3 regions of the Streptomyces sp. AK08-02 genome follow, and region 3 is predicted to be linked to each of the others. Evidence: riboswitches for the same ligand, from Rfam matches in the RefSeq annotation. Region 3 holds a riboswitch; each other region holds the start of a gene.
The links. A riboswitch is a leader RNA that binds a small molecule or an ion and turns the genes downstream of it on or off. The one in region 3 is predicted to bind thiamine pyrophosphate.

Region 1 (10,160 bases), on a different contig from region 3:
GATCGAGGAGGTCGACGGGCACTTGCTCGTGCACTCCGACACCACCGCCTACCTCGACTACGGCGACTCGATCGAGGCCGTCAACGACACCGTCCGCGAGACGATCACTCGCAACGACGCGGACGAGGTGTGGGATCTGTTCCGCAAGTTCACCAAGCGCTTCTCCTTCCGCGACGAGGGCGGTGTGGAGGCCGTACGCTCCCTCCTCGACACGTACGGCGGAGCCCGCATCGTGCACGGCCACAGCCCCATCCCCTATCTGGTGGGCGATGTGGGCACCGAGGACGACGGTGAGGACAACTCCGGTCCGAACATCGAACATCCGCACGTCTACGCCGAGGGACTCGCCATCGCGATGGACGGCGGCGTGACCATGGCCGGAAAACTGCTGGTCCAGGAGCTTCCGCTGGATCTCTGACGGTTATTCGGGCGTTCTCGGGGCAGTCGTCCCGCGACTACGAACCGCAGTGGACGGGGGACAGTCACACGGTAATTTCTTCAAACCCCCTGTCATGGCGCGCCGTCACCGCTCTACCATCGGCTTATCCGTAGCAGGCTCCCCTCCGTTTCTGCCCGACGGCTCGTCAGCATGCCGAGCCCCAAGCCCTACGGAGCATCGGGGGATGCACATGAACAGCGTTCCGCAGCACCTGCTGAACGAGGACCGCCAGGAATACGAGCGGATCCTCGATGAGGCGCTGCGCTCCGCCCCGGACCGCCAGGAACTGGCCGCCGTCGGTCAGCGTCTGAACCCCGAACAACTGCGCACGATGGCGCTCAACGCCACGGCGCTCATCACGGTCGCCGCGGCGACCGAGTACCAGCACTACGTGAAGGTCCGCGACGAACTGCGCCACCCGGCGCCGTCCACCCCGTCCTCCGTCCACGAATCCGGCTCGAACGGGCCGGGTACGGGCGCGGTGGGGTTCGTCGCCGGCATGGGTGAGGCGGTCGCCGAGCCCGCCGGAGCGGGCGCTGTCGCCGTCGTAGCGGTCCTGGCTCCCGTCCTCGCCGGCACGGCGGCGGCGATCTTCCTGCTGGTGGGTTACATCCTCAAGATGCTCGATCCCGAGCCGGCGTTCGCCCAGACCATGCTCACCACCGGATGGGTGTTCGGCGCGGTGACCGCGGCAGCGATACTCGTCGCCGCGGTCGGCCTCCTCCTCACCGCCCTGCGCAACAGCCCGGAGGCGGAGGAGGACGGGGCATACGGCGAACTGACCGGGGAGGTCGCACTGGCCAGGGACGCCTGGCGCGAGGCCCTGCTGGAGCGAGGCATCCTGCCTTTCCTCCGCGACGCCCTCGCCGACCCCGGTACGGCGGCCATGAACCGCAAACCGGCCCCGCAACCCACCATCAGCCGCATGCCCCAGCTCGGCTACAACCGACCCGGCTTCAGCAGCCCCGAGGGCGACTCGGCGACGGGCCACCGCCCCAGCTTCTCCAGCCCGGACTTCTCCAGCCCGGACTTCGGGGGCCCGGAGCACCCGCCGGAGTGACCGGCCGGTCCGGACGCGGGACGCGCGACTCAGGTACTCAGGTGGAGCGGGCGGCTGTCGGAGCCGCCTGACCACCTGGGCCTCCGTCCGCCGGGTGATGAGAGCCAACGGTCTCGGGGTCCGGTCCGGGTATTCGTGGGGGACATCCCGGATGGCAACCACCGGTCGACGTCGGCAGCATTACAGACCATGACTTCTCTCTCCCGACGTTCCCTCATGGGTGGTTGTGCAGCCGGTGCCACGCTGGCTGTCATCGGAAGCGCCGGTGCACGCGCGTCGGCCGGGACCACGACTTCCGGCCGAGTGGCCGACGGGGTCCGCCTTGCGACTTCGGACACCAGTGCCCTACAAGCTGCGATCAGCGATCTGTCCCACCCGCCGGCCACCTCCGCGCAACTGCAGGTCGGAGGCCAGGGAACACACTGGTACGGCACAGCAGGAGTGTCAGACCTCCTGAGCGGCCGTGCCCCGTACAGGGACGAACGGTTCCGAGCAGGCAGCGTCACCAAGGCGTTCGTGGCGACTGTCGTACTGCAGCTGTGGGCGCGGCACCGGGTGGATCTCGATGCTCCGATCGGCAGGTACCTTCCGGATCTTCTTCCCTCCTCGTCCGCACGCATCACCGTGACGCAGTTGCTGAACCACACGAGCGGGCTGCCCGACCATCTAGGACTGCCGGACGTGAGTACCCCGGCAGCCGTCCTGCAGCACCGGGGCGACCGATGGACCCCCCAGGAACTGGTGCGGACCGTGACCCACAGCCCGCCCAAGTTCCCTCCGGGCACCAAGCAGGAGTACCGCGGCATCAACTACGTGCTGCTCGCCCTGCTCATCGAGGAGCTCACCGGCCGGCACTACGGCGAGGCGATCAGGTCCCGCATCCTGCGTCCTCTGGGCCTGACACGGACACTGTTGCCCGGTGACGACCCACACCTGCACAGCCCGCATGTTCACGGCTACCTGCGTATGACCGACGAGTCGCTCCAGGACGTCACGACGTACGAGCAGTCGAGCTCCTGGGGCGAGGGAGAACTGGTCTCGTCCGTCGACGACCTCTTCCGCTTCCAGGAAGCCCTGTTCTCCGGCGTGTTACTGCCGCCTGAGGCCATGAGCCACCTCTTCGCTCTACCACCGGAGTCCGTTCACATGATGGATGGCAGTCCGGCCCGCTACAGCATGGGACTGCAGACGGCCACGGTGAACGGCGTGACGTTCTGGGGCAAGACCGGTGACACGTACGGGTACCGCACCCGTATGTTCGCCACCCGTGATCTACGGCTCCGCTTCGTGTTGTCGTACACCCCGACGCCTCTGGCGGCGAGCGAGGACATGATCAACCGGGTCGTCACCCTGCTCACCACCTGAGCGTCCTTAGCTGTTGACGGACTCCTTCGACTTCTGGAGCGTGCCTTCGGCAACCTCCTCGGCCGTCGCACCGGCAGCCGCTGTACCACCGAACCGCTCGTGACGCTTCGGCTGATCCTCGTCGGGAACAACCTCAGCCCTGAGACGGACCGGCAGAACCGGACCGAATGATGCCGGCCTGGCGAGCGGCAGCGATCCAGGTCGGGAACTCGGACAGGAGCCGGTCGTACAGTTCCTGGTCGGGGACTGTGCTGATGTCGTCCACAGCAAAGAATCCGACGTTGTCGACGCGACGGCCGGACAGGGTGTCGAAGCGTTCCAGCACTCCGTAGTTGGACCGTCCCAGCCCCACGAACTGCCAGAAGATCGGTTCCTCGACAGCCTCCCGCAGCTCTCGCTCGATCACGGCGTTGCGGTAGACGCCCCCATCGGAGAAGAACAGCACCAGGGTGCCGACAGCAGCAGGGTTTTCCCTGACATAGCCACGAACTTGGGCGATCGCCTTCTGCTCTTCGTTCTGGATGCCGACCGTCCGCATGTCGACCTGACCGGGTTCCAGTCCTTTGCCGGGCTTCTTACCGCGTCGGAAGAGGCTGATCTGTCCCACCCGAACGTGCAGTCGCAGCCATTCGGGTAGGTCGGCGAGTCGCAGATCCGGGAGACGCGCTGCATTCGAGGCGAACGTCCATGCCTGCATGTCACCGTCATCGTCCAGCTGTGCGGCGACCGCTGCCATGCGCTCCACCACATCGGCGACGACGCCCTTGGAGTAGAGGAAGGACATGGATCCGGAGGCGTCCAGGACCAGGATCACGCGCGCGGTGACCCCGGCTGCGCCAAGCTTTCTGAGACTGACCGCGACCTGTTCCTTGCGCAGAGACAGACGCTTGCGCATATCGACGGGCAACTGTTCTTCGCCGTCACCTAGGCGCGGGCCGACAGGTTGCCGGGCCGGGACGGGCGATGCGGAAACCGGAGTCGTCGGGAACGCGGACGCATCCGGGGACGCGTCATCAACGGTGATACCGAAGTCGGTGGCCAGCCCAGCGAGCCCTGAGGCATAGCCCTGACCAACCGCGCGGAACTTCCACTGCCCCGCCCTCAGATACAGCTCGCCACCGATGAACGCGGTTTCCGTCCCGGCCTCCATGGGAAACCGTGCGATCTCGGTCCCGCTCCCCGCATCAAGAAGCCTCAAGGTCAGCCCAGGCACCTGCCCGAACGTTCCACCATCGGCAGAAGCGCACAGCGCGACTCTCTCGACAACGGGGTCAAGCAGGTGCAGGTGCACCTCGACCGTGTCGGTCAGGACACCACCGGCACGCTTCTTCCCCAGGTGGGTGACAGCGCTCGACGCATGCTGCGGCTGGTTGTAGAAGACGAAGTCACCGTCGTCGCGAACTCGTCCGGTACCAGTGAGCAGCAAGGCCGAGGCGTCAACATCGGGTACGCCAGACTCCTGGCGCCAACCGAACTCGACGCGTACAGCGGCAGAATCGACGGGAAGGTTCGCGCCCTTGCTCAGTACTCTCGCTGTCATGTGGGCAGTCTGCCCGCCGAGCCGGCGGGAGGGCAGCCCCGCCGCGGTCCCGAAGGGTGCGATGCCCCGAAGCGCCGGGGCATCGCACCTCGCTTCTCAGTCCGCGAGCGGCAGGTACACCCGGTTGCCGCTGGCAGCGAACTCCTTCGACTTCTGGAGCATCCCCTCAGCGACCTCCTCGGCCGTCGCGCCCGCGGCCGCCGTACCGCCGAACCGCTCTGTGATGCTTTGGCTGATCTTCATCGAGCAGAATTTCGGCCCGCACATGGAGCAGAAGTGGGCCGTCTTGGCCGGCTCGGCCGGCAGGGTCTCGTCGTGGAACTCACGTGCCGTGTCCGGGTCGAGGGCCAGGTTGAACTGGTCCTCCCACCGGAACTCGAAACGGGCGTCGGAGAGTGCGTCGTCCCATTCCTGCGCGCCTGGGTGCCCCTTGGCGAGGTCGGCCGCGTGGGCGGCGATCTTGTAAGTGATGACGCCGGTTTTCACGTCGTCACGGTTCGGCAGACCCAAGTGCTCCTTGGGTGTGACGTAGCAGAGCATGGCCGTGCCCCACCAGGCGATCATCGCGGCACCGATGCCGGAAGTGATGTGGTCGTACGCCGGCGCGACGTCCGTCGTCAGCGGACCGAGCGTATAGAACGGAGCTTCATCACAGATCTCCTGCTGTAGGTCGATGTTCTCCTTGATCTTGTGCATCGGAACATGTCCCGGGCCTTCGATCATCGTCTGCACATGGAAACGCTTCGCGATCGTGTTGAGTTCCCCGAGCGTCCGCAACTCCGCGAACTGTGCCTGGTCGTTGGCGTCCGAGATCGACCCGGGGCGCAGGCCGTCGCCGAGCGAGTACGTGACGTCGTACGCGGCGAGGATCTCGCACAGTTCTTCGAAGTTCTCGTACAGGAACGACTCCTTGTGGTGCGCCAGGCACCAGGCCGCCATGATCGATCCACCGCGCGAGACGATGCCGGTCTTGCGGTTCGCGGTGAGCGGTACGTACGCCAGGCGGACGCCCGCGTGCACCGTCATGTAGTCCACGCCCTGCTCGGCCTGTTCGACGACCGTGTCCTTGTAGATCTCCCAGGTCAGTTCCTCGGCCCTGCCGTCCACCTTCTCCAACGCCTGATACAGCGGCACCGTGCCGATGGGAACGGGGGAGTTGCGCAGCACCCATTCGCGGGTGGTGTGGATATTGCGGCCGGTGGACAGGTCCATGACCGTGTCGGCGCCCCAGCGGGTCGCCCAGGTCATCTTCTCGACCTCTTCCTCGATGGAGGAAGTGACCGCCGAGTTGCCGATGTTGGCGTTGACCTTCACCAGGAACCGCTTGCCGATGATCATCGGCTCGATCTCCGGGTGGTTGACGTTCGCGGGCAGTACCGCACGTCCGGCGGCGATCTCCTCGCGGACCACCTCGGGATCGAGGTTCTCCCGGAGCGCCACGAACTCCATCTCGGGCGTGACCTCGCCGCGGCGGGCGTACGCGAGTTGCGTCACCGCCTGGCCGTTCCGGCTCCGGCGTGGCTGCCGGGGCCTTCCCGGGAACACTGCGTCGAGGTTCCGGAGGCCGCCGCGCGGCGAGGTGTGCTTGATCCCGTCGTCCTCGGGGCGGACGGGGCGGCCCGCGTACTCCTCGGTGTCGCCGCGGGCGATGATCCAGTTGTCGCGCAGCGGTGCCAGCCCCCTGCGGACATCCGTGTCGACCTGCGGATCGGTGTACGGGCCCGACGTGTCGTACAGAGTGACCGACTTCCCGTTGGTGAGGTGCACCTGACGGACCGGCACCCGCAGGTCGGGGCGCGAGCCACCGACATACCCCTTGTGCCAGCCGACGGACTTCCCGGCCTCCTGGGACTGTTCGCCCTGAATGGGCTGATCGTCCTGGTCGGAGGCAGGCGTGCGTGTGTCCTTGATGGTCATGAGACCTACTCCCTACGCCGGCATTACCCGGTAACAGGTTCAGCGGTCGACGCAGCGGATTCCGTCTGCCGATGTTTCATGTGAAACATCACTCGTTCCACATGTTCCACGTGAAACATCGCTAAAACGGAGGTCAGCGCCCTCTCAGCCCGGTGCTCCGAGCTCCCGCGTGTGCAAAGGTGCCTCCACGCTAGCGTCAATTTGGGCGAGGTGAACAGAGGGCCCCTGCCGTTCTTGCGATGATCGGGCGGTGACCACGACGCAAGGACCCCCGTACCCGCCCTCCGAGCCGGCGCGCGGAAGCGGTGCCGGCCACGGCTCCGGGCCCGGCAGCGGCAACGGCGGCCCCGGCCAGGAGCGCGGGCCGCTGTCCGGCAACGGCCCCGGCGGCCTCGGTGGCGTGTCGGGACCCGCAGCAGGAACAGGCGGAGCGGCCGGAGGGGATCAGAGTCCCGGGTACGGTCCCGGTCGCAGGATCGATCGCGGCTACAGGCCCGGAGCGGGGCCGGCCCGAGGCAGCCGTCCTGGACCGGGTGCCCCGGACCACGGGTTCGGCGCCGAGGGGCCCGGCACCGGCCAGTTCGGCCCGCTTCCCGTGTCCGGTGGCAGACGAGGTCCCGGCCCCGGAGCAGGTGACGGGCGCGAGCACGGTCACGGAGCCGGCCCGGGACAGGACACCGGCCACGGGCATCAAGGGCACGGGAACGGACCCGGCGACGGGCACGGTGGCGGGCCTGGCCGAGGTTCTGGCGGTGGGCACGGCCCCGGACCCGGTGGCGGGGGACATGGGGACGGGCCGGGTGACGTCCACGGTCCCGATGACAACGGCGGTCACTCGCACGGCCACAGTCACAGCCATGGGCCGGCCGCCCCTGTCTCCGTCCACCTGCGGAAGATCATCGGGGCGATTCTGATCCCCTTCGCCGCGGCGGTCGTGGTCGGGCTCGTGGTGCTGTGGCCCGGGGGCGCCCCGGCGCACGAGCGCACGGGCGTCGGTTTCGACCGGCAGACCCAGGAAGCCACCGTCACCAAGGTCGTCTCAGTGGACTGCAAGTCCGTCAACGCCTCGGGGGAGACCCCGACCGGTGACACGTCCACCGCCGAGGGCTCCTCGGCACAGCAACAGGCGACCGGCGACTGCAAGAAGGCGACGATCCGGGTCGACACCGGTGACGACAAAGGCCGTACGTTCACGGAGATCGTGCAGCCGGACCAGTCACGGCAGTTGCACCAGGACGAGAAGGTCGTGGTCGCGTACGAGCCCTCGGCGCCGAAGGACCTGCAGTACTCGGTCGCCGATGTGAACCGCAGGTTCCCCATGGCACTGCTGGCCGGCATCTTCGCGCTCGCCGTCGTGATCGTCGGACGCCTGCGCGGTGTGATGGCTCTGGTAGCCCTGGCCGTCAGCTTCATGGTCCTGACCTTCTTCATCCTTCCGGCGGTCCTCCAGGGCTCGAATCCGCTGCTCGTGGCGGTGATCGGCGCCAGCGCCATCATGCTGATCGCGCTCTACATGTGTCACGGCCTCTCGGCCCGTACGTCTGTGGCGGTGCTCGGCACCCTCATCTCGCTGGTGCTGATCGGCGTCCTCGGCTCCCTGTTCATCGGCTGGGCCGCGCTGACCGGCAACACTGACGACAACACGGGCCTGATCCATGGCCTGTATCCGTCCATCGACATGAGCGGCCTGCTGCTCGCGGGCGTCATCATCGGTTCGCTCGGTGTCCTCGACGATGTGACGGTGACGCAGACATCGGCGGTCTGGGAACTCCACGAGGCAAACCCGACGATGGGATGGCGCGGGCTGTACCGCGCCGGCATCCGTATCGGCCGCGACCACATCGCGTCCGTCGTCAACACCCTCGTCCTCGCCTACGCGGGCGCCGCGCTGCCGCTGCTGCTGCTCTTCTCGATCGCGCAGAGCAGCGTCGGGGCCGTCGCCAACAGCGAACTCGTCGCGGAGGAGATCGTGCGGACCCTGGTGGGCTCGATCGGCCTGGTGGCGTCCGTGCCGGTGACCACGCTCCTGGCCGCCCTGATGGTCTCGGCCGACCGCCCGGGCATGGCACCGCTGACCGCGGGAGCGCCGGCTGGGGCCGGACCTGGTACGGGGGCCACCGCAGTCGGAGCGGGGGCGGCGCCCCAGGCGGTCGCGGCCCGCGCGGGGAAGGGCCGTCGCCGCAAGCACTGACGGACGCCGAGCCCCCTTTGGGGGCTGCGTCCGCGCCGAACGCCGAAGGACGGCTGCGCCCGAAGAGACGCCACCGGCAAGCTTCTCCTCGCGTCAGGAGAAGCGTTACGGCACCGCCGGGGCCCGTCGTGAACCCGCTCAGCCCGCGCTCTGCTCCTCCGCCAGAATGCGGTCCAGCGCCTCGTCGAGGTGGGTGTCGAAGTCGGCGAGGGAACGCTCCTGCCCCAGTGGCACGAGCTTGTCCGTGCGGTCGAGGAAGGCCACCAGCGGCGCCGCCCCGGAGCGGAACAGCGCCTGGTCGCCGCCGACCTGAAGCCGGATCAGCACCTCCCCGAGGACGTCGGTGTCGGCGGGCGCGATCCGCACATCTCCGTCCCCGCACGGCCGCCCCACGCCGTCGATCAGCAGTTCGCGCCCGAAGGCCCAGGTCACAGGGGCGTCGCCAGGCAAATGGAACGTCAGCCGGACGGCATAGGGATCACAGGTCTCGTAGCGCAGCTCCACCGGAATGCGGAAGGAGAGCTCCTCCGAGACAAGAAAGCTCATCATGACTTCTGCCTGCACCGACTCGCGCATCGCCTAACCCCGTCAGTTGCCGTGGACTGGCCTGTAATCATCGCTCTGATACTGCTCGAATCTTGCTGAAAGTACACGATGAATCACAAGGAGTGAGTTTTCAGATACTGATAGAGATCGCGAAGGACCCGACGAGTCTTCCGACCTCTGTCTGCAACTGCTGCGCCGCTTCTAGCAGTCGACCCGCCTGATGGGAAGGAAGAGAAATGGCCAAAGTGGCGGCGGTCGCCCCGATGGTGATCGGAATCGCCGCACAGACAGTCCCCAGTGCGTACTCCTGCCGCTCCACGACGAGTTCCATCCGCCGCATCCGGTCGAGGCGGCGCAGCAGCGTGTGGCTGTCGGGCACCGTGTAGGGGGTGACCGCCTGTACGGGGTGGCGGTCGAGATGGTCCCGGCGGTCCTGCTCGTCCAACTGCGAGAGCAGGCACTGTCCGACGGCGTGCGCGTGCCCGGTCTCACGGAAGTCGGCCCACTCCTCGACCGCCGGGTTGGCGGAGGTGTCGGAGACGCACATGACCTCGATGTCGCCGTCGCGGTACACGGCGTAGTACACCGGTACGCCGATGGTGTCGCGCCAGTGCGCGAGGGCGTCCACGACTGCGCTGCGACGTTTCTGCCTCGCACCGCTGCTGCCGAGCCGCTCGGCCGACTCTCCGAGGAAGAACAGCCCTTTGTCTCGCCGCAGATAGCCCTCGAACACGAGGGTCCGCAGCAGGTGGTATGCGGTCGGAAGGGCGAGGCCGGTCTCGCGGGCCAGTTGCTTGGCCGGAGCGCCGTGTTCGTGCGCGGCGACGGACTCCAGCAGTCGCATCGCCCGCTGCACGGAACCGATGAGGGTCGCTGTGGAGTGCGGTTCGGCAGGCGGCACGAGCGCGGGGCCGGACATCGGGCCGAGCGCTGGTCCTGGGGTCGACAGGGGTCTCTCGGACGGCCGGACGCGCGCTCCCGGGGAAGGTGGGGTCCGCTGCTCGGGCCGGCGTTGTACGGGTGGAGCCTGTGGTTCCGCGGGTGCGGTGTCGACCATGACGAGGGTCACTCTCGAAGGCGGTGGGCTGCCCGTACGGAAAGG
Region 2 (10,160 bases), on a different contig from region 3:
AGCCCGACCATGTCCAGCAACTCCCGCACCCGCTCCCCTTGTTGCCCCTTGGGTACGTGGTGCATGCGCAGCCCGAAGGCGACGTTGCCGCCGACGTCCCGCTGCGGGAACAGCTGGTGATCCTGGAACATCAGGCCCACCTCCCGCCTGTGCGCGGGCACCCCGGCGAGATCCCGGCCGTCGAGCGACACCCGCCCCGCGTCCAGGGGTTGGAGTCCGGCGACCGCCCGCAGCAACGTCGACTTTCCGCTGCCGCTGGGCCCGAGCACGCACACGATCTCGTGCTCGTCGACATCGAGGGCGACGCCGTCGAGCACGGCCCGAGCCCCGAACCGTACGGTCGCTCCGTCGAGACTGAGCATGGTCAGAACTCTCCCGTCCGGTCGGTCCGCAGCCGCTCCAGGACGAGCAGGGCCACCGCGCACACCATCATCAAGATCGTCGAAAGGGCCATCGCCTGGCCGTAGTTGAGGTCCCCGGGCCGACCCAGCAGACGGGCCACGGCGACCGGCAGGGTCGGGTTGTCGGGCCGGGCGATGAACACGGTCGCCCCGAACTCGCCCAGCGACACGGCGAACGCGAACCCGGCCGCGACCAGCAGCGCCCGCCGCACGATCGGCAGATCGACCTCGCGCCAGACCCGCCAGGGCGATGCCCCGAGCACGGCCGCCGCCTCCCTGAGCCGCCCGTCCACGGCACGCAGCACCGGCAGCATGGTCCGCACCACGAACGGCACCCCGACCAGCGCCTGCGCGAGCGGTACGAGGATCCAGCTGCCGCGCAGATCGAGCGGCGGCTCGTCGAGCGCGATGAGGAACCCGAATCCGACGGTCACCGCCGACACTCCGAGCGGCAGCATCAACAGCGCGTCGAACCCCCGTACGAGCCGCCCGGCATCGCGCCGGGTCAGCGCCACGGCCGCCAGCGACCCGACGGCGACGGCGATTCCGGTGGCGGCGAGGGCGTACTGGAGCGAGTTCCCGATGGCGGCGATCGGCGCTACGAGGAAGATGCCGGAGTCGTCGTGGGTGAGCGCCCGGTAGTAGCCGAGGCCCGTACCACCGGGCGTGTCGAACGACCGCTGCACAAGCACGGCCAGCGGCAGCACCAGCAGGACAGCGATACTCGCCAGCACCCCGCCTAGCAGCGCCCACTGGCCCCGGCCGCGCGGTCGGCGGGCGGTCGTCTCCGGCGCCACGAGCCGCAGTACGCTCTCCCGCCGCCGTACCGTCCGGGCGTGCACGGCGAGAACCGCGCCCACCGCCAGGAACTGGACGATGGTCAGTACGGCGGCCGTACCGAGGTCGAAGATCTCCGAGGTCTGCCGGTAGATCTCCACTTCGAGGGTGGCGAAGGTGGGGCCGCCGAGGATCTGCACCACCCCGAAGGAGGTGAAGGTGAAGAGGAAGACCATGAGCGCGGCGGCGGCCACGGCAGGCGCGAGGGCTGGCAGGGTGACCTGCCGCCAGGCCGCGAACCGTGAGGCGCCGAGCACCCGCGCGGCCTCCTCCTGGCGCGGGTCGAGCTGCGCCCAGAGCCCGCCGACGGTCCGCACGACGACGGCGTAGTTGAAGAAGACGTGCGCGAGCAGGATCGCCCACACCGTGGTGTCCAGCCGTACGCCCCACAACTCGTCGAGCAGCCCGCCGCGCCCGACCAGCGCCAGGAAGGCGGTACCGACCACGACGGTCGGCAGCACGAACGGCACGGTCACCACGGCCCGCAGAATCTGCTTGCCCCTGAAATCGAAGCGTGCGAAGACATACGCGCCGGGGAGCGCGACCAGCAGCGTGAGCGCGGTGGACGCGAGCGCCTGCCAGACGGTGAACCAGAGGACATGCCGGATCCCGGAGTCCCCCAGCACCTCCCCCACCTGCCCCAGCCGCCAGACCCCGTCGACGTGCAGGCCCCGCGCGACGATCGCGGCGACGGGATAGGCGAAGAAGAGCGCGAAGAAGACGACGGGCAGCACCAGCAGGGCACCCCGCAGAGCGGCGCCCCGCCGACGCGCGACCGCCGGCGCCACTTCCGCTACTTCCGCTACTTCCGCTACTTCCGCTACTTCAGTACGAGCGAGGTCCACGACTTGACCCACTGGTCACGGTGTTCGGCGATCTTCGCGGGGTCCATCGTCTCGGGGTCCTTGGCCTGCGGCCCGAACTCGGTGAACTCGGCGGGCACCTTGGCGCCCTCCCGTACGGGATACACGAACATGTTGAGCGGCATGTCCTCCTGGAAGGTCCTGCCGACCAGGAAGTCGAGCAGCGCCTTGCCGCCCGCGCTGTTCCCGGCGTTGCTGAGCAGCCCGGCGTACTCGATCTGCCGGAAGCAGGTGCCGGTCGCGACGCCGGTCGGCGCGGTGGTCGGCTTCGGGTCGGCGAAGATCACCTCGGCGGGCGGCGAGGAGGCGTACGAGACGACGAGCGGCCGGTCCCCCTTGGCCTTCTTGCCGCCGGCCGACCCGGAGAACTCCTCGTTGTACGCCTGCTCCCAGCCGTCGACGACCTTCACGCCGTTGGCCTTGAGCTTCGTCCAGTAGCCGGCCCAGCCGTCGTCCCCGTACCTGGCGGCGCTGCCGAGCAGAAAGCCGAGGCCGGGCGAGGAGGTGGAGGCGTTCTCGGTGACGAGGAGGTCCTTGTAGGCGGGCTTGACCAGATCGTCGAAGGACTGGGGCGGGGTCAGCTTGTGTTCGCTGAACCAGGCCTTGTCGTAGTTGACGCAGATGTCGCCGGTGTCGATCGGCGTGACCCGGTGCTTGTCCGCGTCGGTCCGGTACGCGGGCAGGATCGCGTCGGCGTCCTTCACCTCGTACGACTGGAACAGCCCGTTGTCGAGCGCGCGGGAGAGCAGGGTGTTGTCGACGCCGAAGAAGACATCGCCCTGCGGGTTGTCCTTGGTCAGGATCGCCTTGTTGACGGCCTGGCCGGCGTCGCCGTCCTTGAGGACCTTGACGGTGTACCCGGACTGCTTCTCGAAGGCGGCGAGGACACCCTTCGAGACGGCCCACGAGTCATGGCTGACGAGGGTGACGGTCTTGGAGTCCGCCGCCGAACCGCTGCCGCCGTCCCCGGACCCGCACGCGGACAGCGTGACGAGCCCGAGCCCGAGCCCGACGGCAAGGGCCGTGACCTGCTTGGTGATGCTCACCGGATTTTTCCTCCTGGGATGACCAGGAAGAGACGCGGCCCTGCCCGGACCCCATGACGGGTTCCGGGCAGGGCGCAACAGCTTGAGTGATGACCGAACTTCCTACCCAGAATGACCTGGGCGAGGTTCAGAGGGTCTGCGGGCTGTCCCGCACTCTCAGCGCTGTGGCGCTCCCCTGTCGGAATATGAAGATATGTAGGTACGGCGTAAGCCTACCGCTCGGTGGCCGCCAGCTGCCCGCACGCCCCGTCGATCTCCTGCCCCCGGGTGTCCCGAACGGTGACGGGCACGCCATGAGCGGCGATCGCCTCGACGAACGCCTTCTCGTCCTCGGGCCGCGAGGCGGTCCACTTGGACCCCGGAGTCGGGTTCAGCGGAATCAGGTTGACGTGCACGGGCTTGCCCCTGAGCAGCCGCCCGAGCCGGTCACCACGCCAGGCCTGGTCGTTGATGTCCCGGATCATCGCGTACTCGATGGACAGCCGCCGCCCCGACTTGGCCGCGTACTCCCACCCGGCGTCGAGAACCTCCCGCACCTTCCAGCGCGTGTTGACGGGCACGAGCGTGTCGCGCAGCTCGTCGTCGGGCGCGTGCAGGGAGATGGCGAGCCGGCACTTGAAGCCCTCGTCGGAGAACCGGTTGATGGCCGGTACCAGCCCCACGGTCGAGACGGTGATCCCACGCTGCGACAGCCCCATGCCGTCCGGCGCGGGGTCGGTCAGCGCGCGGATGGCGCCGACGACGCGCTTGTAGTTGGCGAGAGGCTCGCCCATGCCCATGAAGACGATGTTGGAGAGCCGCGCGGGGCCACCGGGGATCTCCCCGTCCCGCAGCGCACGCATCCCGTCCACGATCTGGTGCACGATCTCGGCGGTGGACAGGTTCCGGTCCAGCCCGGCCTGTCCGGTCGCGCAGAACGGGCAGTTCATCCCGCACCCGGCCTGCGAGCTGATGCACATGGTCACCCGGTCCGGGTACCGCATCAGCACCGACTCGACGAGCGTCCCGTCGAACATCCGCCACAGCGTCTTGCGGGTGGTGTCCTGGTCGGTCGACAGATGACGGACGACCGTCATCAGCTCCGGAAGCAACGCCTCCTGGAGCTTGCCGCGCGAGGCGGCCGGGATGTCCGTCCACTCGGCCGGGTCGTGCGCGAACCGCGCGAAGTAGTGCTGCGAGAGCTGCTTGGCACGAAACGGCTTCTCACCGATCGCGGCAACGGCCTCTTTACGCTCGGCAGGCGTGAGATCGGCAAGATGCCGCGGCGGCTTCTGGGCTCCGCGCGGGGCGATGAATGTGAGTTCTCCGGGCTTAGGCATGGCCATACCAGTGTCGCAGACATCCGGACACCCCCTCGCCGCCCTGTGGACAACGTCCATGAAAGGGCACAAAGACCAGCTCAGCGGGGTTTCCGCAGCCTCACCGAGGCGCTGCGGCCATCGCCCCCCGGAGCTGCTCCACCTCTCGCTCCAGTTCGCGATAGCGGTCGCTGACCTTCTGCCGGGCCGTCGGGGTGACACGGCCTGCGTCCAGTTCGGTCAGCCGGTCACCCAGGGCGGTGAGGCCCGCCTGCCAGCCGGGCCAGCCGTCGGCGCCCTCGGCAGCGGTGAGCTCGCCCTGGGCGGCGCGCAGGGCCGCGTGAACACCCTCGCGCAGGGGGGCCAGGTCGGTGCGCAGCCGTTCGGTGCGTTCGCGGAGATACGCGAAGGACTCGCCGAATCCGGCGAACGTCTCTCCCAACTCGGTCATTGACCTGGTGTGTTCCCCGAGCGCCGCCAGCCAGGGTCCGGCCGCCTCGACACCGTTCTCGGCCGCCGCGACGGTCCCGGTACGGATCTCGTCGTAGTGCCGCAGGACGCCGTCCAGGTCGGCGAAGACACCTACCGCCCCGAGCGTCTGCTCGCGGATCGTGTCCGAGGGAAGGCCGTCGCCCTTGTCGAGCAACGCCTCGATCCGTGTCAGCTCCCCCCGCAACGTACGGCGGAGCTCCAGCAGGGCCTGCTGAGCGGCGTCGGCCGCCTCGACGGGGCCGGCGACAGCGGCCAGCCCCTCGACCTGCCGCTGGCGTCTGGCCCGACTACGCCCCCACATGCACGCCACCCCTTCCGGACGGATCGACCGCACTGAAGTCGATCTTAGGTTCGAAAGGGGTGGTTTCGGGCCGACGTGGGTTCTTCACAGGAGATCCGGACTGTACTGGAACATTCCGGCCGCCCTCAGCCCACGAAGGCGACGAACAGCAACCACACCACAGGAGCGGTGGGAAGCAGCGAGTCCAGCCGGTCCATGATGCCGCCGTGCCCGGGCAACAGCGTGCCCATGTCCTTGATGCCCAGGTCCCGCTTGATCATGGACTCGCCGAGGTCGCCGAGTGTGGCGCTCACCGCGACCGCGAGACCGAGCAACAGTCCCTGCCACCAGGTGCCGTCGTCGATGGCGTACTCCATCAACAGTGCGCCCGCCACCATCGCGAACGCGACAGCGCCGAACAGACCCTCCCGGGTCTTGCCGGGGCTGATGCGCGGGGCGAGCTTGTGCTTGCCGAATCGCCAGCCGATCGCGTACGCACCGGTGTCGCTGACGACCGTGAGGAGCAGGAACGTCATGACGCGCTGTGCGCCGTCGTCGGCGGTGAGCATCATCGCGACGAACGTCGCCAGGAACGGGACGTAGAAAGCCGCGAAGACGCCCGCCGTGACGTCCTTGAGGTAGCCCTCGGGAGGTTCCGTCATACGCCAGACCAGGACCGCGAGCGCGGTGAGCGCCATCGCGACCCACGCGCCCTCGGGACCCCGGACGTAACCGGCGACGACCATCGCGGCCCCGCCGAGCGCGAGCGGCACCAGGGGTGCCCTGATGCCCTTGCGCTCCTGGAGCCGGGACGTCAGTTCCCACAGACCGACCACGACGGCGACCGCGATCACGCCGACGAACGCGGCCTTGACGACGAACAGCGACGCGATGATCACCACACCGAGCCCGACGCCGACACCTATGGCCGCGCCGAGGTCCCGGCCCGCGCTCTTCTTCTGCGGGACGGGGGCGGGCTGCTGGGCGTCGTCGGGCGTGGGCATGGAATCCGGCTTCTGCGGCGCCGCCCCGTAGGGCTGCGCCTGCGGCATCTCGTCGCGGAACAAGGGGCCGCCCGGCCGAGCGGCCCCCCGGTCGTCATCCTGGTCTCCGCCATGTGCGGGTACGTCGGGCACGATGGGCATGGGCCGAGTCTGCTGCGCGTGCTGCGCATCGTACGCGGGACCCGCCGGGGCAGCCCCCTGGACAGGCCCTCCGTCGGACGGCCCCCAGTACCCGGCGTGGGGCGGCGCCCCCCAGGAAGAGTCGTTCATCAGACTTCGAGAAGCTCCGCTTCCTTGTGCTTGAGGAGCTCGTCCACCTGCGCGACGTACTTCGCGGTGGTGTCGTCGAGCTCCTTCTCCGCGCGACGGCCCTCGTCCTCGCCGACCTCGCCGTCCTTGACGAACTTGTCGATGGTGTCCTTGGCCTTGCGGCGGATGGACCGGATCGAGATCTTGGAGTCCTCGGCCTTGGTCCGGGCCACCTTGATGTAGTCCTTGCGGCGCTCCTGGGTGAGCTCGGGGAACACCACGCGGATGATGTTTCCGTCGTTGCTCGGGTTGACGCCGAGGTCGGAGTCGCGGATCGCCTGTTCGATGTTGCGCATCGCGGTCTTGTCGAACGGGGTCACCACGGCCATCCGCGGTTCGGGTACGGAGAAAGAGGCCAGCTGGTTGATCGGCGTCAACGCGCCGTAGTAGTCGGCCACGATCTTGTTGAACATCGCCGGGTGCGCACGGCCGGTGCGGATCGCGGCGAAGTCCTCCTTGGCGACCACGACGGCCTTCTCCATCTTCTCCTCGGCCTCGAGGAGGGTCTCTTCGATCACCACTTGCTCCTGCGTGTCTTGAGTAGGCCCGGCCGCTGGTCTCGGTCAGGTCGGCGGCCGGCTGCGTCGCGTCTTCTTCCTGCACGGTTCCCGACCGGCAGGACATTGTCCATCCCCTGCTCAGGGTCCGTCCCCGGGCAGGGCTGATACCCGGTCAGTCCCGACTGCCCTGTTCACCGACGAGTGTGCCGATCTTCTCACCCTTGACGGCCCGGGCGATATTGCCCTCGGCCAGAAGCTCGAAGACCAGGATCGGGAGCTTGTTGTCACGGCACAGCGTGATCGCGGTCATGTCGGCGACCTTGAGGTCCCGGGTGATGACCTCGCCGTAGCCGAGCGAGTCGAACTTGACGGCCTCGGGATTGGCCTTCGGGTCGGAGTCGTAGACCCCGTCCACGCCGTTCTTGCCCATCAGCAGAGCCTCGGCGTCGATCTCCAGGGCTCGCTGTGCGGCGGTCGTGTCGGTGGAGAAGTACGGCATGCCCATACCGGCACCGAAGATGACCACACGGCCCTTCTCCAGGTGTCGTACGGCGCGCAGCGGAATGTACGGCTCGGCGACCTGGCCCATGGTGATGGCGGTCTGGACCCGGCTGTCGATGCCCTCCTTCTCCAGGAAGTCCTGGAGAGCGAGGCAGTTCATGACGGTGCCGAGCATGCCCATGTAGTCCGAGCGCGCCCGGTCCATGCCGCGCTGCTGGAGTTCCGCACCGCGAAAGAAGTTGCCGCCGCCGATGACGACGGCGATCTGGGAGCCGTCGCGCACGACGGCCGCGATCTCGCGGGCGATCTTGTGCACCACGTCGGGGTCGACGCCCAGGCCACCGCCACCGGAGAAGGCCTCTCCGGACAACTTCAGCATGAACCGTCCACGCACTTTGCCGTCGTCGCTCTTCTGGGCCTTGGTGGTCATCGAGATCTCGCCTCTTCACGTGTCACACATACGAAGGAGGCCATTGCCGGTGGGGTGTCGTCGCATCCCATGCTCGGCAATGGCCTCCTCGTCAGATCTGCTGTCGTCCGCCACGCGCGCGTGCACGGCGGCGTACGCGCGCGACTGTCATCGACCCTATAGGTATGCCTACGCGGGCCGCGCGTCGATCGCGGTACGGACTCAGATGCCGACCTTGATGCGCGTGAAGCGCTTCAGGGTGACACCGGCCTCGTCCAGGACCTTCTGGACGGACTTCTTGTTGTCCAGCGCGTACGGCTGGCCCAGCAGCGTGGCGTCCTTGAAGAAGCCGTTGATACGCCCCTCGACGATCTTCGGCAGCGCGGCCTCGGGCTTGCCCTCGGCGCGCGTGGTCTCCTCGGCGACACGGCGCTCGGTCTCGACGACCTCGGCCGGCACGTCCTCCTTGGAGAGGTACTTCGGCGCGAAGGCGGCGATGTGCTGGGCGATACCCTTGGCGACCTCGGCGTTGGGCTTGTCCAGCTCGACGAGGACACCGATCTGCGGGGGCAGGTCGGGCATCGTGCGGTGCATGTACGCCAGCACGAAACCGTCGGCGTACTGCGCGAAGCGGTCCAGGACGATCTTCTCGCCCAGGTTGGCGTTGGCCTCGTCGACGTACGCCTGGACCGTCTTGCCGGACTCGATCTCGGAGGCGAGCAGCGCCTCAAGGTCGGCCGGGGAGGTCTTGGCGACGTGCTCGGCGAGCGCGTTCGCGGCAGCCTGGAACTTCTCGCCCTTGGCGACGAAGTCCGTCTCGCACTTCAGCTCGACGAGGACACCGGAGGTGTTGTCGTCGGCGATGATCGAGACGACCGCGCCGTTCTCCGCGGAACGGCCCTCGCGCTTGGCGACGCCCTTCTGGCCCTTGATACGCAGGGCCTCTACGGCCTTGTCGACATCGCCCTCGGCCTCGTCCAGCGCCTTCTTACAGTCCATCATGCCGGCGCCGGTGAGCTCACGGAGCTTCTTGACGTCGGCGGCGGTGTAGTTCGCCATGATTCTCGGAGTCTCTCTCGAAGTCTGAAAGATCTGCGGATCGAACGGCGGGGGCCCCATGGAGGTGCCCCCGCCGTCGACAACCCGAAAGGGGTGAGGGTCAGGCCTGCTCGGCAGCCTCGGCCGGAGCCTCGGCAGCGGGCGCCTCGACGGGGGCCTCAGCGGCGACCTCGGCAGCGGCCTCAGCCGGAGCCTCGGCGGGGGCTTCGGCAGCAGCGGCCTCAGCGGCGGGCGCCTCGGCGTCGTCGGCCTTCTTCTCGCCCTCGAGGAGGTCGCGCTCCCACTCGGCGAGGGGTTCGGCGACGGCCTTCTCGCCCTTGTCACCGGTGTTGACGCCGGAGCGGGACATGAGGCCCTCGGCGACAGCGTCGGCGATCACGCGGGTGAGCAGGGTGACGGAGCGGATCGCGTCGTCGTTGCCCGGGATCTTGTAGTCGACCTCGTCGGGGTCGCAGTTGGTGTCGAGGATCGCGACGACCGGGATGTTGAGCTTCCGGGCCTCACCGACCGCGATGTGCTCCTTCTTGGTGTCCACGATCCAGACGGCGCTGGGCACCTTGGACATCTCGCGGATACCACCGAGGGTCTTCTCCAGCTTGGCCTTCTCGCGCGAGAGCACGAGAAGCTCCTTCTTGGTGAGACCCGACGCCGCGACGTCCTCGAAGTCGATCTGCTCAAGTTCCTTGAGGCGCTGCAGACGCTTGTAGACGGTCGAGAAGTTGGTGAGCATGCCGCCCAGCCAGCGCTGGTTCACGTAGGGCATGCCGACGCGGGTCGCCTGCTCGGCGATCGCCTCCTGCGCCTGCTTCTTCGTGCCGACGAACATGACCGTGCCACCGTGGGCGACGGTCTCCTTGACGAACTCGTAGGCGCGGTCGATGTACGACAGCGACTGGAGCAGGTCGATGATGTAGATGCCGTTGCGCTCCGTGAAGATGAAGCGCTTCATCTTCGGGTTCCAACGACGGGTCTGGTGACCGAAGTGGACGCCGCTTTCCAGCAGCTCCCGCATCGTGACGACGGCCATGGCCGTTCTCCTTGTGTTTCTCGGTTGTGCCGCGAGTGCCGGTCGGCACTCGCGCCTGACGCCCGATTGCGCCTTGCCACGAGGGACCGAGGGGCGCTGACACCGGCCTTGTACGGGCCTGATGTCGGGGCGTG
Region 3 (10,160 bases):
TGCGCGAGCAGAGGGAGGAGCCCTGCCCGGCGGTCGACTCCAGAAGCAGATACGGGTCGTCGTCATGGGTGAGCTCGTCGAGCAGCGGCAGCAGATGTTCCCGTACCTGTTTGAGCGCCACGGACCGCTCCCGCCCGCCGGTCGCGCTCCCGGTGTGCACCACCACGCCCAGCGCGCCGATCTCCCGCCCGCGTCGCAGCGAGTGCCGCAACGATTCCACGGACCGCTCGACGGTCGCCTCGGTGTGCGAGCCGAAGTTGATCAGATACGGGGCATGGACGTACGCCGGGATCGCGCCCTCGGCGCAGGCCGCCCGGAACTGTTCGTCCTGCCGGGGACTGCCGACGGGTGTCGCCCAGCCGCGCGGGTTGGCGACGAAGACCTGCACGGTCTCGGCCTGGAGGTCACGGGCGTAGGACAGGCCGACGGAGTGGAGACCGCCGGCCACGGGAACATGGCCGCCGACGGGGTTGCGGAGCTGCTTGCTGGTCACCCGTTCAGGGTGTCACGCGACGCTCCGCCTCCCGTCAGCGGATCGTGATGGTGATCTTCGACCCCTTGGGGGCGGTGTCCCCGCCGTCCACGGACTGCTTCTTCACCGTGTCGCCGAAGAGCCCGAGGATCCCGCGGTCCTCGTCGACCGTGAACCCGGCACCCTCCAGGGCCGTCCTCGCGTCGTCGACGCTGTCACCCACGACGTCCGGGACCTCGATCATCTCGGGGCCCTTGGAGACCGTCAGCGTGACCGTGTCGCCCTCGGCCGCCTCGCTGCCGCCCACCGGAGACTGGACGGCGACCTGACCCTTCTCGAACTCGTCCGAGGTGACGGTCCTGGTGGCGACCTCGACCTTGAGCCCCGCCTGCTCCAGCTCGGCCTGGGCGTCGGCGAGGCTCGCGCCGGTCACGTCGGAGACCTCCACCGGGCTGCCCTTGCTGACGACGAGGGCGACCGCGGAACCCGCGCGCCGCTCGGTGCCGGGATCCGGGCTCGTGCTGATCACGGAACCCCGGGGCACCTCCTCGCTGAACTCCCGGGTGACCATGCCCGGCTCCAGACCGTTCCGCTTCAGCAGTGCTCTGGCCTTGTCGAGGCGGAGGCCCGTGACCTGGGGCACGGGCACCGTCTCCGGCCCCATGGAGATGGTCAGCGTCACGGTGTCGTTGACCCGGATGCGCGCATTGACGTCGGGGTCCGTACGGATGACAGCTCCGCGAGCCACCGTGTCGCTGTAGGCCTCCTCCTTGGTGGCCTCGAGCCCGGCTTTCTTCAGCCGCTCCCTCGCCTGTGCCTCAGACTGCGTCAGCACCGCCGGGACATGCGTGAACTGCCCGGAGTTGATGTACCAGACGCCCGCACCCACACCGAGGACCAGCAGTACGGCGGCGACGAGGATGGCGATCGGCGCACGTCGTCTCGGACTCCGCGCGGCCCGCCGGGAGGGCGGGGCGGGCGCCGGGGGAGCGCCGACAGCACCCAGCACACTGGTCCGGTTCAACCGCCGCTCGTCGACCGGGGGTTCGTCCTCGTTGACGGGCAGGGGCCGCGGCACGGACAGCGCGCGCGGGATCACACTCGTCAGGTTCTCCGCGTTGCCGTGCCCCGAGGTGATGGCCTGCGGCGGTACGGCGTCCAACTGGTCGGTGTCGAGCGAGCCGCGCGTCTCCAGGACCTGCGAGAGCAGCGCCACCGCGTCGTACGGGCGGATGTCCGCGTTGCGCGCGGTGGCCGAGGCGACCAGCGCGTCCAGCTCGAAGGCCAGCCCCGGTACGAGGGACGAGGGCGGCGGCACGTCCTCGTGCAGGTGCTTGTAGAGCACCAGCGCGGGGGAGTCGCCGTAGTGCGGCTGGTCGCCGGTCAGCATCTCGTAGAGGACGATGCCGCAGGCGTACACGTCGACCCGGGGATCGGTGGTGCCGCTCTCGATCTGCTCGGGCGCGAGGTAGGAGACGGTGCCGAGGACGGAGCCCGTCGTGTTGGTGACCGTGTCCACGGCCCGCACGAGCCCGAAGTCGGCGACCTTGACCCGACCGTCGTCCCCTATCAGCACGTTCTCGGGCTTCATGTCGCGGTGCACGAACCCGGCCCGGTGCGCGGCACCGAGGGCGGCGAGCACGGGCTCCAGGATGTCGAGCGCGGCCCTCGGCTGGAGCGCTCCGCGCTCGCGCAGCACGTCACGCAGGGTGCAGCCGGCGATGTACTCCATGGCCAGATAGACGTACGACCCGTCCGCGCCCTGGTCGAAGACCTGTACGACGTTGGGGTGCGCGAGCCGGGCCACGGACTTCGCTTCACGGATGAACCGTTCGACGAAGGACACGTCGGCGGCGAGTGTCGGATGCATCACCTTGAGTGCGAGCACACGGTCGAGGCGGGTGTCCACGGCCCGGTAGACCGTGGCCATCCCACCGACCGCGATCCGCGCGTCGACGCGATAGCGGCTGTCGAGCACCTGCCCGACGAGAGGGTCCTGAAGGGTCGTGTCCACGCAGGTGAGTGTACGAGCCGCCGCTGACAAGGCCGTAGTTTCGGCCAGGAACGCACAGGAAAGCAGCGGGACTGAAGCCGACCTGTGACGCGGATCGCACGGGAAGGCCGCCGATGGCGCGGAGCCCCCACAGGAGAACTGGACCTGTGAACGGGCTCGAAGCGGGTGGCGCACGGGTGGGAGATCAAACGGGAGGGGAGCGCCGGGTGTCTAGAAAGCAGGTCGCTCGGGATCCAACGCCGCCAGCCCGGCAACAGGCGACGACGCCGTGGCAAAGTGACGCCGGGGAATCCGACCCGCCCGGTAGGCCAACCTCCCCGCCGAAACCCCGTACCGCATCCCCTCCGCCATCAACACCGGCTCCCGCGCCCGGGTCACGGCGGACGCCAGCATCACCCCCGCACACCCCAACTCCATGGCCAACGCCACATCCGACGCGGTCCCGGCCCCGGCGTCCAGAATCACCGGCACACGCGCGTGCTCCACGATCAGCTGGAAGTTGTGCGGGTTGCGGATCCCCAGCCCCGACCCGATGGGCGACCCCAGCGGCATGACCGCGGCGCACCCCACGTCCTCCAGCTTCCGTGCCAGTACCGGGTCGTCGTTCGTGTACGGCAACACCGTGAAGCCGTCCTCCACCAGCACCTCCGCCGCGTCCAGCAGTTCGACCGGATCCGGCAGCAGCGTCCGCTCGTCGGCGATGACCTCCAGTTTCACCACGTCCGTACCGAGCGCCTCCCGGGCCAGCCGAGCCGTCAGCACGGCCTCGCCGGCGGTGAAGCATCCCGCGGTGTTGGGCAGCACCTGGATGCCGAGGCGCTCCAGCACCGACAGCACCGACCCGTGCACCGACGGGTCGACGCGCCGCATCGCGACCGTCGTCAGCTCCGTGCCGGAGGCCACCAGCGCCCGCTCCAGCACGTCGAGGCTGGGCGCACCCCCCGTACCCATGATCAGCCGGGACGTGAAGGTCGTACCACCGAGGACGAAGGGATCGTCGGCCATGGCTCAGCCTCCCTGGACGGCGGTGAGGACTTCGACGCGGTCCCCCTCGGAGAGGGGGGTCGCCGACCACCGCGCGCGCGGGACGACGGTTTCGTTGAGCGCGGCGGCCACCCCGGAGGGCGCCGGGGTCAGGGTCCGCACCAGAGCGTCGAGGGCGGTGTCGGGGGAGACCTCGCGCCGTAGGCCGTTCACCAGGATGTTCATACGAGCTGCTCCATGCGTACGGTGTCGAACCGGCGGGGCGTGAAGGCCCGGGCCTCGTCGGGCAGTTCACCGGTGGCCAGGACGGTGGCCATGGCGTCTCCCGTGACCGGCGTCAGCAGCACGCCGTTCCGGTAGTGGCCCGTGGCCACCAGAAGTCCCTCCAGCGCGGTCGGGCCGAGCAGTGGCGCGTTGTCCGGGGAGCAGGGGCGCAGTCCGGCCCGCGTCTCCGTCAGGGGCAGCTCGGTGATCCCGGGGACGAGTTCATGGGCGTCGCGCAACAGCTCGTACACGCCGCCCGCCGTGACGGTCGTGTCCCAGCCCAGCTCCTCGCTCGTCGCCCCGACGACCAGCTCCCCGTTCTCACGCGGCACCAGATAGACCTGGCTCCCGCGCACCACGGCCCGGACGGTCCGGCTCAGGAACGGCGCGTACCGCTCCGGCACGGTCACCCGGACCACCTGCCCCTTCACGGGCCGTACGGGCGGCAGAACGGCCTCCGGAACCCCCGCGAGGCGTCCGCTGAGGCTGCCTCCGGCCAGCACGATCGATCCGGCGGCCAGTTCGTCGCCGGCGGAGTCGGTGACCGCGGCGGCCCGTCCCCGCCGTACGTCGAGCCGTTCGGCCCACGTCCGGCGCAGCACCACGCCGGTCCGCTCGCAGACGTCCACCAGCGCCGCGGCCAGCCGCCGCGGGTCGATCTGGTGGTCGCCGTCCACCCGGAGACCCCCTCGCACGCCCGGCGCGAGCATCGGCTCCAGGCGTCGGCACTCACGCCCCGAGAGCCACTCCGACTCCAGGCCCGACCGCTGCTGCAGGGCGTGCAGTTCGCGCAGTTCGGCGCGGTCGTCGGCGTCGAGCGCGACGGCGAGTGTGCCGCAACGGCGGTAGCCGAGGTCGCGGCCGGTCAGCTCGGTGAGCTCGGCCACGAAGTCCGGATAGCGGCGGGCCGACTCCAGGTTCAGCCCCAGCAGGGTCTGCTCGCCGTGGTGCAGTTCCGTGACTGCGGCCAGCATGCCGGCCGCCACCTGTGCGGCCCCACCGCCCGGCACGGGATCCACGACGGTCGTGGCGAGCCCGCGCTGAGCGGCCCGCCAGGCCGTCACCAGCCCGATGATCCCGCCGCCGACGACAACGACGTCCGAGGTGTGCGTACGCGACATGGGCGTCCAGCCCCTCCCTTCGCCGGCATGACCCGGATCAGGTTCGTACGGTCGGAGGCCGCCCAGCCTCCCTCTCAGCCCGGTGCGTCCGGGCTCCCGCGAGTGCTTACGCTGATCAGCCTAGCCCGCAGAGCAACTCACATGTAAGGGAGCCTCCGACCATGCCCCGCTCGCTCGACGGTCTCGTCCTCGCCCCGGTCACGGACCAGGCGCCGGGTCAGGTGGGTACGCGCACCCGGTTCACCTACCACGAGCGGGACGGTGAGATCTGGGCCGAGTACACGGGCGGAGATGTCGTACGCGGCCGTCTCGTGGGTACGCGGGAGGGTGACCGTCTCGACTTCCGGTACGTGCAGCTGAAGCACGACGGGACGACCTCCTCCGGCCACTGTGTCTCCGAGGTGACCGAACTGCCCGACGGGCGGGTGCGGTTGGCGGAGACCTGGGAGTGGGAGTCGCAGCCGGGCAGCGGGACGAGCGTGGTGGAACAGGTCGAACGAGCCGAGGACGCGGGTGTGCAGTAGGTCACTTCCCGCGCCCCCTGACTGACAATTTGTCAGTTGTCTATGGTGATCGAGTGAGTGAGCAGACGCAGGCACAGGGCACAGAAGGCGGGTCGCGGCCCCGACATGTGGTCGTCGTGGGCGCGGGCATGGCCGGGGTGCAGACCGCGGTCGCGCTGCGGGAGCAGGGGTTCACCGGCACCGTCACACTCCTCGGCGCCGAACCCCATCAACCGTACGACCGGCCGCCGTTGTCCAAGGCCGTCCTGCTCGGCAAGGCGGAGGGCTCCGCCTTCGACGTCGACTTCGAGGCCCTCGACATCGAACTGCTGCTCGGGCGCGAGGTGCTGGGCGTCCGCGCCGGCGAACACGAACTGGACACCGCGGAGGGACCGGTCCCGTACGACGTCCTGGTGCTCGCGACCGGCGCCGAACCGATCCGGCTGCCGGGCACCGAGGGCGTACCCGGTGTACATCTGCTGCGTACCCTCGACGACGCCGAGCGGCTGCGGCCCGTCCTCGCGCGCCAGCACGACATCGTGGTCGTCGGGGCCGGCTGGATCGGCGCCGAGTTCGCCACCGCCGCGCGCGAGGCGGGCTGCGCCGTCACCGTCGTCGAGGCCGCCGACCGGCCGCTCGCGGGCGCCCTGCCCGCCGAGGTGGCCGCGCCGATGGCCGCCTGGTACGCCGACAGCGGCGCCTCGTTGCGCACCCACGCGCGCGTGGCACGCGTCGAGCCCGGCGCGGTGGTGCTCGACGACGGCTCTCGGCTGCCCGCGGGCGCCGTCGTCGTCGGCATCGGCGCCCGCCCGGCCACCGCCTGGCTCGTCGGCTCGGGAATCGCCCTGGGCGACCACCGGGAGGTCGTCGCCGACGACCACCTGCGCACCTCCGTGGCGGACGTCTACGCGGTCGGCGACTGCGCATCCTTCCCTTCGGGAAGGTATGGCCGGCGCCTTCTGGTCCACCACTGGGACAACGCCCTCCAGGGACCCCGAACCGTCGCCGCGAACATCATCGGGGAGTCCCCGGCGGCCTACGACCCGGTCCCGTACTTCTGGTCGGAGCAGTTCGGCCGTTTCGTCCAGTACGTCGGCCACCACCAGTCCGCCGACACCACCCTGTGGCGTGGTGACCCGTCCGGCCCCGCCTGGACGGTCTGCTGGCTGCGGGAGGGCCGCCTGGTCGCCCTGCTGGCCGTGGGCCGCCCCCGGGACCTGGCCCAGGGGCGCCGGCTGGTCGAGGCGGGTTCCCTGATGGACGCCGAGGCGCTGACCGACCCGTCCAGGCCGCTGAAGGCGGCCACGGCGTAGTCCGACGGGGCTCGACACGGCCTCGGCGCCACCGTAACGGCCCAGGTCGCAGGGGCCCCGCTTCCGACTGTCAGTGCGGGATGGCAGGCTTGTCCCGTGACCGAGATTGACGCAAAGACCGATGCTCTCGTCCCTGCCTGGCTCACGCTGCCCGACATCGCGGAAATCCTCGACATCGAGGTGACGCGCGTCCGGCAGCTGGTCAAGGATGGCCAAGTGATCGCCGTACGCCGTGGTGAGAACCGTGCGCTGCACGTGCCCGCCGCATTTATCGACGGGGTCGAGCAGAAGGTCGTCAAGGGCCTCACCGGCACCCTGACGCTCCTGCGGGACGACGGCTTCTCCGACGAGGAGATGCTGGAGTGGCTCTTCACTCCCGACCCGAGCCTGCCCGGCACCCCCGCGCAGGCCCTCAGTGAGAATCGCGGCACGGAGGTGAAGCGCCGCGCCCAGGCGCTCGCCGTCTGAGCCGACCAGCCGTTCGGTGTGCGGACGGTTGTCCGCACACCGCCACACCACGCAGGGGCGCGCCCGGGAGAACACCCCGTGGGCGCGCCCACGGGGGGACACACGTATGCCCGAGACGACCGACACCGTGCCCGGGGCGACCGCCGACACCCGCACCGCCCGTGCCCGGCTCGCCGACGCCAGGGTGTACCTCTGCACGGACGCCCGCAGACGGCAGGGCGATCTCGCCGAGTTCCTGGACGCCGTGCTGGCCGGTGGTGTCGACATCGTGCAGCTGCGTGACAAGGGCATGGAGGCGGCCGAGGAACTGGACCACCTCCATGTCTTCGCCGACGCCTGTGCCCGGCACGGCAGACTCCTCGCGGTCAACGACCGCGCCGATGTCGCCCACGCGGCCCGCGCGGACGTCCTGCACCTGGGCCAGGGCGACCTGCCCGTCCCGGCGGCCCGCGCGATCCTCGGCCCCGACGTGCTCGTCGGCCGTTCCACGCACGCCGAGTCCGAGGCGGCGGCAGCCGCCGTCCAGGAGGGCGTCGACTACTTCTGCACGGGCCCCTGCTGGCCGACCCCCACCAAGCCGGGCCGCCACGCGCCCGGCCTCGACCTGGTCCGGTACACGGCAGGGCTCGCCACCGAGCGCCCCTGGTTCGCCATCGGCGGTGTCGACCTGGGCAACCTGGACGAGGTGCTCGCGGCGGGCGCCCGCCGGGTCGTCGTCGTACGGGCGATAACCGAGGCCGACGACCCGGGCGCGGCGGCGGCGGAGTTCGCCGAGCGGCTGCGATCCCGGTAGTCGGACGGCGGGAGGCCGCCGAGGCCCGGCTGTCCGAGGCGTGGACAACAAGTCGACATTCCAGGGCAAATTTCCGCCATCCGGTTGGGAGACCGCCACCCCCTGGCTAACCTGCGGGTATGGCCCTCGGAACCGCGTCCACCCGAACCGACCACGCGCGCACTGTGCGTGACATGCTCGCGACCGGCAAAACCACGTACTCCTTCGAGTTCTCGGCGCCGAAGACCCCCAAGGGCGAGCGGAACCTGTGGAACGCGCTCAGAAGGGTCGAGGCGGTCGCGCCGGACTTCGTGTCCGTGACGTACGGCGCCGGCGGGTCGACGCGCGCGGGCACGGTCAAGGAGACCCAGCAGATCGTCTCCGACACGACCCTCACCCCGGTCGCCCACCTCACCGCGGTCAACCACTCCATCGCCGAACTGCGCAACATCATCGGCCAGTACGCCGACGCGGGCATCCGTAACATCCTGGCCGTCCGCGGCGACCCGCCCGGCGATCCGATGGCCGAGTGGGTACCGCACCCGAGCGGGCTGACGTACGCCGCCGAACTCGTGCGTCTCATCAAGGAGTCGGGCGACTTCTGCGTAGGCGTCGCGGCCTTCCCCGAGACCCACCCGCGCTCGCCGGACCGGGACACGGATGTCACGCACTTCGTCGACAAGTGCCGGGCCGGCGCGGACTACGCGATCACGCAGATGTTCTTCCACCCGGAGTCGTATCTGCGGCTGCGTGACGCGGTCGCGGCGGCGGGCTGCCCCACCCCGGTCATCCCCGAGGTCATGCCCGTGACCAGCGTGCGGATGCTGGAACGACTGCCGCAGCTCAGCAACGCGGCCATCCCGTCTACCCTGAAAGAGCGGATCCTCACAGCCAAAGACGACGCGGCGGCTGTACGCTCCATTGGCATCGAGTTCGCCACGGAGTTCTGCGCGCGACTGCTGGCCGAGGGAATCCCCGGACTGCACTTCATCACGCTGAACAACTCCACGGCCTCGCTGGAAATCTACGAGAACCTGGGTCTGCACCACCCACAGCGGGCCTAGACCGGCCGCACGGGCGTACGACACACTGCGTAGCGGCCACTGGGAGAGGGGCGTACATGGGCTGGACGGTCCTCTACATCGCGTTCGGCATTGTCGCGTTGTGGCTACTCGGAGAAGTTCTGCTCCAGTACAAGGCGAGGCTGCGCTGGCGGTTGCTGGCCTTCGCCGGGTTCCTCGGTGTGGTTTTCGGCGTGCTCATCCCGTCGGTGGTGGTCATCGGCCTGGGCGCCGCCGCCTTCGCGGTCGGGCAGACCTACGTCACCCTGTCGTTCCGCAGCGGCTTCTCGGCCGGCTGGGCCGTCGCGGGCCGCCCGGGCTTCCTCTCGCGGTTCGGCAAGGGCCGCGGCGACGGAGAGTACAAGGACCCGACCCTGGAGGTCTCCGACCTGGAGGCGTCCGAGGCCGCGTACGCGGCGGGCAACGGCGCCGGCGCGGGCTTCGGCGACAACTCCGCCGACGGCGCGGGCCACGACGCGTTCGACACCGGTGCCGGAACGTACCAGCAGGGCAACGACTTCGACCGTGACTACGACCGGGACGACGTCTTCACCCCGGCCCGCTCCGTCCGGCCCACGGGGGCCGAGAACTCGGCCGTCTACGAACCGCAGCCCCTCCCCGACGACACCGGCTCCTACGGCATATACAGCGACGCCGCGTACGCCGCGGCGACCGGCCAGGACCAGTCCTACGCGGGCGCGGGCCAGGACCAGTCGTACGCGGGTGCCACCCAGGGCGCGGACCAGAACTACGGCTACGACGGCTACACCGGCTACGACCAGCAGCAGTACGGCTACGACGCCTCGGGCCAGCAGCAGTACGCCGCCTACTCCGACCCGTACATCGGCCAGGGCTACGGCGGCACCTCGTACGACTCCGGCTACGACCAGCAGCAGTACGGTCAGCAGGGCTACGGCCAGGAGCAGTACGGCAACGGCGGCTACAACGAGACCCCGGCGAGCGGTGTCTGGGTCCCGCAGCAGCGCAACACCGACGACCCTTTGTTCGGCGGGGAGCTCCCGCCGGAGCAGCAGTATCCCTACCAGGACAACGGCCAGGGCAACGGCAACGGCAACGGCAACGGTCAGGCGCCCGGGAACGGGTACGACGAGCAGTACCGCTTCTAGCCGCGCCGCTTCTGAGGACCGCCGCTCCGCCCGGGCACTCCGGGGTTCACCGCGAACCCCG

Region 1: another riboswitch for thiamine pyrophosphate. It lies ahead of thiC (phosphomethylpyrimidine synthase ThiC); the one in region 3 lies ahead of thiO (glycine oxidase ThiO).
Region 2: another riboswitch for thiamine pyrophosphate. It lies ahead of PV734_RS25920 (thiamine ABC transporter substrate-binding protein); the one in region 3 lies ahead of thiO (glycine oxidase ThiO).

The regions. Positions count from the first base shown of each region.
Region 1 is NZ_JARAZV010000005.1:136,850-147,009, reverse strand. Features, by position in the region: gene PV734_RS11615 (metallophosphoesterase) at 1-418, shown strand, start outside; gene PV734_RS11610 (hypothetical protein) at 624-1,499, shown strand; gene PV734_RS11605 (serine hydrolase domain-containing protein) at 1,803-2,864, shown strand; gene PV734_RS11600 (VWA domain-containing protein) at 2,998-4,404, opposite strand; gene thiC (phosphomethylpyrimidine synthase ThiC) at 4,501-6,321, opposite strand; TPP riboswitch at 6,314-6,500, opposite strand; gene PV734_RS11590 (YibE/F family protein) at 6,917-8,512, shown strand; gene PV734_RS11585 (SsgA family sporulation/cell division regulator) at 8,651-9,088, opposite strand; gene PV734_RS11580 (IclR family transcriptional regulator) at 9,189-9,977, opposite strand.
Region 2 is NZ_JARAZV010000012.1:256,927-267,086, reverse strand. Features, by position in the region: gene PV734_RS25930 (ABC transporter ATP-binding protein) at 1-362, opposite strand, end outside; gene PV734_RS25925 (ABC transporter permease) at 365-2,083, opposite strand; gene PV734_RS25920 (thiamine ABC transporter substrate-binding protein) at 2,059-3,147, opposite strand; TPP riboswitch at 3,229-3,334, opposite strand; gene rlmN (23S rRNA (adenine(2503)-C(2))-methyltransferase RlmN) at 3,360-4,466, opposite strand; gene PV734_RS25910 (hypothetical protein) at 4,567-5,238, opposite strand; gene PV734_RS25905 (phosphatidate cytidylyltransferase) at 5,364-6,491, opposite strand; gene frr (ribosome recycling factor) at 6,491-7,048, opposite strand; gene pyrH (UMP kinase) at 7,203-7,961, opposite strand; gene tsf (translation elongation factor Ts) at 8,163-8,999, opposite strand; gene rpsB (30S ribosomal protein S2) at 9,100-10,026, opposite strand.
Region 3 is NZ_JARAZV010000017.1:209,390-219,549, reverse strand. Features, by position in the region: gene PV734_RS33345 (deoxyribonuclease IV) at 1-493, opposite strand, end outside; gene pknB (Stk1 family PASTA domain-containing Ser/Thr kinase) at 528-2,486, opposite strand; gene PV734_RS33335 (thiazole synthase) at 2,697-3,491, opposite strand; gene thiS (sulfur carrier protein ThiS) at 3,495-3,695, opposite strand; gene thiO (glycine oxidase ThiO) at 3,692-4,855, opposite strand; TPP riboswitch at 4,853-4,965, opposite strand; gene PV734_RS33320 (hypothetical protein) at 5,017-5,379, shown strand; gene PV734_RS33315 (FAD-dependent oxidoreductase) at 5,433-6,671, shown strand; gene PV734_RS33310 (Rv2175c family DNA-binding protein) at 6,768-7,139, shown strand; gene thiE (thiamine phosphate synthase) at 7,246-7,932, shown strand; gene metF (methylenetetrahydrofolate reductase [NAD(P)H]) at 8,052-8,975, shown strand; gene PV734_RS33295 (hypothetical protein) at 9,032-10,099, shown strand; gene PV734_RS33290 (NAD(P)/FAD-dependent oxidoreductase) at 10,146-10,160, opposite strand, start outside.